Regions from separate parts of the Amycolatopsis orientalis genome, predicted to be linked through region 1. Evidence: predicted binding sites of a transcription regulator. Region 1 holds the regulator's gene; the other holds the start of a gene.
The links. The regulator HspR, encoded in region 1, represses chaperone genes until heat shock. The targets are predictions, from matches to a motif close to ANNTTGAGTNNNNNNNACTCAANNT.

Region 1 (3,698 bases):
ACGTAAGCTCATGGCAGCCGCCGCCGGTGCGGTTCTCGCCCCGATCGCCATCGTGGCCATCCCGCAGGTGGCCAGCGCGCACGGCTACGTGCTTTCGCCGCCCAGCCGTCAGGCGAACTGCGCTCAGGGCAAGGTGTCCGGATGCGGCAGCATCGTCTACGAACCGCAGAGCGTCGAAGGCCCCAAGGGGCTCCGCAGCTGCAACGGCGGACTTCCGCAGTTCGCGCAGCTCAACGACGAATCGAAGTCGTGGCCCGCCGCGTCGGTCGGCAACAGCGTGACCTTCAACTGGAAGTTCACCGCCTACCACCGGACCACGAACTACGAGTACTACATCGGCGGCACCAAGATCGCCGACATCAGCGGCAACAACTCCGCGCCGAAGGACCCGACGTCGCACACGGTGAACCTGAGTGGTTTCAGCGGCCGCCAGAAGGTGCTGGCCATCTGGAACATCGCGGATACGCCGATGGCCTTCTACAGCTGCATCGACCTGCAGATCGGCGGCGGCAACCCGCCCACCACCAGCAACCCGCCCACCACGTCGAATCCCCCGACCAGCACCACCACGCCCACCACCAGCACTCCGCCCGCGGGCGGCACCTGGGCGGCCGGGACGGCCTACGCGGTCGGCGACACGGTGACCTACGGCGGCGCGAGCTACCGCTGCCAGCTGGCGCATACCGCGATCCAGGGCTGGGAACCGCCGAACACCCCGGCGTTGTGGACGCGTCAGTGAAGCTCGCCCTCGTTCTCGTCGCCGGTCTCGTGGCCCTCGCGGGCTGCGGGACCGGTGATGGCTCACCCACCACCGCCGGTGCCCCGCTCTCCCCGGTCCCCCAATCGGCGGCGGGCGCCCCGGCGTCCGCGGAGTACAACGACGCCGACGTGATGTTCCTGCAGATGATGATCGCCCACAACAGTCAGGGCATCGAGATCGTCAAGCTGGTGCACACGAAACAGGGGCAGCTACAGCCGCTGAAGGACCTCTCCGCCGCCATCGAGGCGACGCAGCAGACCGAGAGCTCCGACATGCGGAACTGGCTGAAGTCCTGGGGTAAACCCGAGACGGGCTCGATGGATCCGCACGCGCATCACCACCACGGTGGCGACGGGCTCACGGACAAGGGTCTGCTCGAAGCGCTGTCCAAAAAGGACGGCAAGGAGTTCACCCTGGACTTCGTGGACATCCTCGTCGCGCACCAGCACAACGGCGTCGCGCTCGCGCGGACCGAGCTGAAGGACGGCAAGAACCCGGAATCGAAGGCGCTGGCTCAGCGGATCATGGACTCACGCACCGGTGAGGTCCAGCAGCTGCGGACCCTGGTCCCTGGCCAGTAGCCCCTCCCGTGGTGGTGTCATGAGGGGTCCCCATAGGACAAATTTCGTCCCATGGGGACCCCTTATGACACTCTCGCGAGGTCAGCGGAGGCGTGGTTTGGGCTTCCAGACCACCAGCGCGGTCTGCTGCCGCAGGGGCACGAGGTCCTTGCGGTAGGAGGCGTGCACGGCCGCGGCCGTCTGTTCGGCGGCGGTGTACGCGGCCGCGAGTTCCTCGGTCAGTTCGGCGATCCGGTCCCGCAGCGCGTCGACCTGGTTCTCCAGCTCGATGATCCGCTTGATGCCCGCGAGGTTGACACCGTCCTCTTGGGACAGTCGCTGCACTTCGCGCAGCAACGCGATGTCCCGCATGGAGTAGCGCCGTCCGCCACCGGAGGTCCGGCCCGGCGACACGAGACCCTGCCGGTCGTAGGACCGGAGGGTCTGCGCGTGCAGGCCGGAAAGCTGCGCCGCCACCGAGATGACGAACACCGGGGTGTCTTCGTCCGCACCGTGCGGCAGCCCGCCGAACATCCTGCTCACCTGCCTTCGAGAAGTTCGGTGATCTCCGGTCGCGGGTCGTGTTCGGCCATGGCGTCCGCGTAGGCCTCCAGGGCCTCACGGGCCTTGTCGTCCAATTTGGACGGAATGGCCGCCTGCAGGGTGACCAGCAGATCGCCCTGCGCGCCGTCCCGTTTCGCGATTCCCTTGCCGCGCACGCGAAGTACGCGACCACTCGCCGTGCCCTGCGGCACCTTCAGCGAAACCTTGCCTTCGAGGGTCGGCACGGTGATCGTGCCGCCGAGGGCCAGTTCCGTGAACGACACCGGCACGGTGATCGTCAGGTCGAGGTTCTGCCGCCCGAAGATCGGATGCGGTGCGACGTGCACGCGGACGTACAGATCGCCCGGCTGCGCGCCCCCGCGGCCCGGTTCACCCTGGCCGGCGAGCCGGATCCGCTGGTCGTCGGCGACGCCCGGCGGGATCCGCACGGTCAGCGTGCGGGTGCGGGTGCTGACGCCCTCGCCCGCGCATTCCGGGCAGGGCTCGTCGATGATCGAGCCGCGGCCGCGGCAGTCGCGGCACGGCTCGGAGAACGCGAACGCGCCCTGGCTCCGGCTGACCAGCCCGCTGCCCTGACAGGTCGAACACGTCCGCGGGGAAGTCCCCGGTTTCGCGCCGTTCCCGCCGCAGGTGGAACACGTCGCCGGGCTCGACAGCCGCAGCGGCAGGGTCGCGCCCTTGACCGCCTCGGTGAAGTCGATCCGGACGTCGGTCTCCACGTCCGTGCCGCGCTGCGGCCGGTTCGCCGTGGCACCGGCGGCGCCGCGACGGCCGAAGAGGCCGCCGAGGATGTCGCCGAGCCCGCCGAAGCCGCCCTGCTGCTGACCGGCCTGGCCGAAGATGTCGCCGACGTCGAAGCCGCCGGCGCCACCGCCGCCACCCGGGAAGCCGAAGCCGCCGGGACCGCCGGAGCCGAAGAGACGCCGGGCCTCGTCGTACTCCTTGCGCTTGGACGTATCGGAAAGCACGCCGTAGGCCTCGGAGACCGCCTTGAACTTCTTCTCCGCCTCCGCGTTGCCCGCGTTGGCGTCGGGGTGGTTCTCCTTGGCCAGCTTGCGATAGGCCTTCTTGATCTCGTCCGGGGTGGCATCGGAGGAGACGCCCAGCTCACGGTAGAAGTCCTTACCGATCCATTCTCGTGCACTCACCGAACGTCTCCTCCTTTCACGCCGTTTCGCCGATCAGCGGTTGTTCTCATCGAAAAGTTCGCCCTCGAGCGGCAGTTCGCCGCCGACGGGCGGGTCCACCGGGGTGGCCTGCGCCTCCGGTGCGGGGGCGGCCGCGGGGGCCGCACCCGGTTCGTGATCGGTGACCCCGACCAGCGCGGCACGGAGCACGCGCTCGCCGAAGCGGTAACCGCGGCGCATGACCGTGGTGACCGTCGGGCCCGCGACGTCCGGCGAGGTGCTGTGCTGGACGGCTTCGTGCACGCTCGGGTCGAAGGCTTCGCCCTCGGCGCCGAACGGCTCGAGTCCCGACCGCTGCAGGCTGGCGACCAGCTTCTCGCCGACCGCCTTGAAGGCACCCGTCAGATCGCCGTGCTGCTCCGCACGCTCGAGGTCGTCGAGCAGCGGGAGCAGGTCGCCGACGACCGACGCCTTCGCGCCGGCGACGACCTGCTCGCGGTCACGGTCGACCCGCTTGCGGTAGTTGGCGTACTCCGCCTGGAGCCGCTGAAGGTCCGCGGTGCGTTCCGCCAGCTCCTTCTCCAGACCGGTGGCCACCGATACCGAATCGTCCACAATGGAGTCCCCGAGGCCGGGGCCCGCGTGCGCCGCTTCGGGCGCCGCGGGCTCCTCGGTCGGAGCGGCGTG
Region 2 (3,698 bases), 4.2 Mb from region 1:
AATCCGCCAGCCGCCCCGTCTCGTCCCCGTCGGTGATCCGCACCGCGCCCGCGAAATCGCGGTAGAGCGCCACCAGTTCGTCGATGCCGTGCGGTGGAGTGGCCAGCGGGGCGTAGAACCGCGCGAGCGCGTCCAGTTTGCGCCGCAACACCGACGGCCGGGCGCAGTCGGCGACCGTGGGCGCTTCCCCCGGCGTCCCGATCACCTCCTGGTTCTCCACCACCGCCCCCGGCGCGGCCCCGCGCAGCAGCGAGTACCAGACGGTCTCGCCGACGCCCTTCCCGCACGAGCCGTGCCGGTTCGCGCCGCGGGCGTCCTCCCGCGCCCGGTTGGCGTGAATGTGGAACGGGGTCGTGAGCAGCGCCCCGCCGTCCACGCTCAGCAGCGAAAGCGGGTCCCGGACACCCGCCGCTTCGAGCCGTCGCGCTTCCTCGGCCAGCGCGAACGGCTCGACCAGCACGAACCGGGACAGATGGGTGGGCACGCCGGCGAATGTGCCCGCCCCGAACTGGCTGAAGGTGTGGTGCCGCCCGTCCGCGACGACGTTGTGCGCGGCCTGCGCGCCGCCGTTGAACCGGACGACGGCGGTGGTGGGCTGTCCGGCGCAGAGCGCGTCGACCACGGCTCCCTTGCCTTCGTCGCCGAAGCCGAGCCCGACCACCACCACGTGCCCGTCCAGCAGGCTCATCGCAGTACCACGTCGTTCGGCCCGTCCGGCTCGGGCACCGCCGAGGTGACGACCGATCGGGCGCCCAGTTTCGCCAGTGCCTTGCCGACCGCCGCGCTTTCGGCGACCGAGCCGATGTCCGCGAGGTCGGCGAGTGCCCGGTCGACGTCGACGACCCGTTCCTCCAGGCCGATCGTGGCCGCGATCAGTTCGCACACCGCGCCGGGATCGTCGAGTTTCAGGAAGTTCTGGCCGAGCAGGCCGTTCCAGTGCTCGCCGATCTCCGGATCGTTGTAGTACGAAGACTGGTTCGGCAGCACGAAGTACACGTGCCACTTGCGGGCCAGTTCCCGGTACACCGACGCCGGGTCGATGTCCTCCCGCACGTCGTCACCGAGTACGCGGCGGAGGTGGCGGGCTTCCAGCGCGGGCTTGTTCAGTTCGTCGCCGATGAGGAACAGGTAGCCCTTGCGGCCGCGTTTCCGCCAAGCGTCGGTGACCACGTGCCGCGCCATGAAATAGGCGGCCAGTTCGTAGGATTCGCTCTTCTGCCCGCCGCCACCGCCTTCGAGGAAGATCGTGCGCAGCTGCTCGTCCATCCGGTTGTCCGACTCGAACTGCCCGACCTGCAAAGGCACCCTGTCGCTGTCCGCGTCGCCGATCGCGCCGAAGAGGACCTGCGGATCGGCCAGATAACCGCGGCGCTTCAGCAATCCGTGCAGTTTGCCGAGTTTGCCCTGCATGACCCGCGGCACCCGGCGCATCGAGCCGGTGACGTCGAACAGCACCGCGATCGGCGTCGAATCGGCGTGGTCGGCCGAATCCCGGCATTCCCGGACGGCGTCGAGCGGATCGAGCGCGGGTGCGACCTTCCACTCCGTCGCGGGCTTGGAGCGAAGATCGGCGGTGTAGCCGAAGTCGTCCTCGCCCTTGGCCGCGCGGAAGGTTTTCGCGGCGGCGTAGGCGTTGTCGTCCCAGTGTCCGTGTCCCATGGTCAGGCTCCTGTCTCGGGGATGGTGAAGGGGCGGAAGGTGCGGGGGCCGTACAGGTCGGCGAGCAGGTGGTCGTACTCGTCGAGCAGCTCGACGGCGTCGGGCCGCTGTCCCGGGGCGTCCTGCGTGCACCACGTGGCGAACTCGCGTTGACGGGTTTCTCCGGGCGCCAGCAGGGAAAGCATCAAGCGGTGGAGCATGTGGACGTCGGTGGCCGCGGTCATCGGCAGTCCTTTGTGGACCTCGGGCGGATAGTCGACGGCTCCGTCTGAGGCCAGCGGTGGCACACCGTCCTCGACGGCGAAGGACCAGCCGATCAGGACGATGCCGTGCCGTTCGGGGTGGACCAGCACGTTGTCGGCGGTCAGATGGCCGTGGACGACACCCGCGCGATGCGACCCGGCCACGGCGCGCAGGAGGCGCCGGTGCATCCAGGCGTAGTCGCGGCCGTCGAGGCCGTCCGGGAAGGCCGTCCGGATCTCGGCGAGGGTGGTGAACCCGTCGATGAGCGGTTCGAGGACGCTGAACGCCCGATCGCCCCGCACCACCGGACCCGACGTGTCGAGCAGCCGCGGGTAGTACGGGCGCAGCCAGCGGTGCCGTTCGGTGAAGGCGTCGAGTGCCCGCAACGCTGTCCACTCGGCGTGGATCAGCGGGTTCAGGGCGGGGGAGCGGACGAGTTTGACCAAGTGCGGGCCGGTGGTCCGGTACGTCGTCGCCACACTGCCCACCGCGTGCGCGCCGGTGAGGGTGTAGGCCGACGTCGCCGTCGTGACCGTCTGTCGGCGGGCACGTTTCCAGTCGCCGTAGAAGCGGTTGAGGGTGGCCGCGGCCTGCCGCGCCCGGGCGTCGCCGGGATTCCGGTCGGGATGGACGGCCGCCGCCAGATCGCGGTAGCCGTGGCGGGCGAACAGCGAGGCCGCGTCGACCGAGTTCTCGATCATCGTCACGGCGTCGTCCCTGGTGAGCATAGTTTGAGTCTATACGACTCTTACTTGCGATGACAAGCGGCTCCGGAAAAGATCTTGTCGGCAGAAATCCTGTGCCCGCCTGCCCTTGGCGTTGCCTACCCTGGAGCGACGGTGCGGGGGTGAGCGGTGACAGTCCAGGAACAGGCGCGGAACAACGAACAGCGAACCCGAGCTGTGGCGGGCTTGATCGTGCTCGGGGTCGTTCTGGGATTCCTCGCGGCCTTCGTCGGCCGATGGGCCGCCGAGGGGCTGGGCGGAACCCACGTCGTGCGTGCGGTGGTCAGCGAGTCGGACTTCACGATCACCGAAGGACAGAACGGTCCGCACACCATCTACGAGGTCCGTGCGGTCACCGAAGACCGCCGCGTGATCGAACTCCCGGTAGGGGAGGAATTCCGCCGCGGGGAGCCCGTGGTCGCCCGGCTTTCCTCGCTGACGGACCGGGTGCTGTCCGTACGTGGCGCGCGCGCCGAGGTCGAAGCCCATCACACCGGGGAGAAGATCGCCGCGATGTCACTCGGCGGCCTGCTCCTGGCGTTCGGGGTTCTGGCGATGTGGCAGGGGCGCCGTCTGCTGCCGGGGAGGCTGGGGACGGCGCGGGCAGTGCCGTCGTTCCTCGCCGGTGTCGTCTTGGCCTCGTTCGTCGTGCTGACTCCGGTCGGCTTCGGCGGGACGGCTTATCGCCCGGGAGTCGATCCCGCGCTGAATCTGTGGAAGTACGGGCGTGAGGCCGGGGATCCGCCGGCGGTCGGCCGAGGAGGGACCGTCGTGGCCGGGGAACTGACGCTGCGCGTGACCGGAATCCAGCCGCGGCCGCCTGAAGGAGCCGCCGCGTGGCTGAGCGATTTCCACGTTCTCACGCTTCGGGCCGAGGCGAGGGGGCTGGGTGACACATCGCTGAAGCTGTCCGCCGACGAGCACGGCGAGCCGCGGCGGGTCGATGGCTGCGCGGGCGCTCCTGGCGCCTTCGACGGCACTACGGGGCTCGTCTGTTTCGTGGTCCCGCCCGGCTACCGGACTGGGTACCTTCTCGTCGGGGAACGCGGCCACGAAGCGTGGTTGACGCTG

Region 2: a site for HspR is predicted at 2,631-2,655, ahead of SD37_RS19105 (adenylate cyclase). Genes of this name have one in related genera too.

The regions. Positions count from the first base shown of each region.
Region 1 covers NZ_CP016174.1:236,453-240,150, reverse strand. Annotated here, with positions in the region: gene SD37_RS01140 (lytic polysaccharide monooxygenase) at 1-739, shown strand, start outside; gene SD37_RS01135 (DUF305 domain-containing protein) at 736-1,341, shown strand; gene SD37_RS01130 (heat shock protein transcriptional repressor HspR) at 1,423-1,854, opposite strand; gene dnaJ (molecular chaperone DnaJ) at 1,860-3,032, opposite strand; gene grpE (nucleotide exchange factor GrpE) at 3,066-3,698, opposite strand, start outside.
Region 2 covers NZ_CP016174.1:4,390,509-4,394,206, forward strand. Annotated here, with positions in the region: gene SD37_RS19095 (adenylosuccinate synthetase) at 1-688, opposite strand, end outside; gene SD37_RS19100 (hypothetical protein) at 685-1,659, opposite strand; gene SD37_RS19105 (adenylate cyclase) at 1,662-2,630, opposite strand; gene SD37_RS19110 (hypothetical protein) at 2,757-3,698, shown strand, end outside.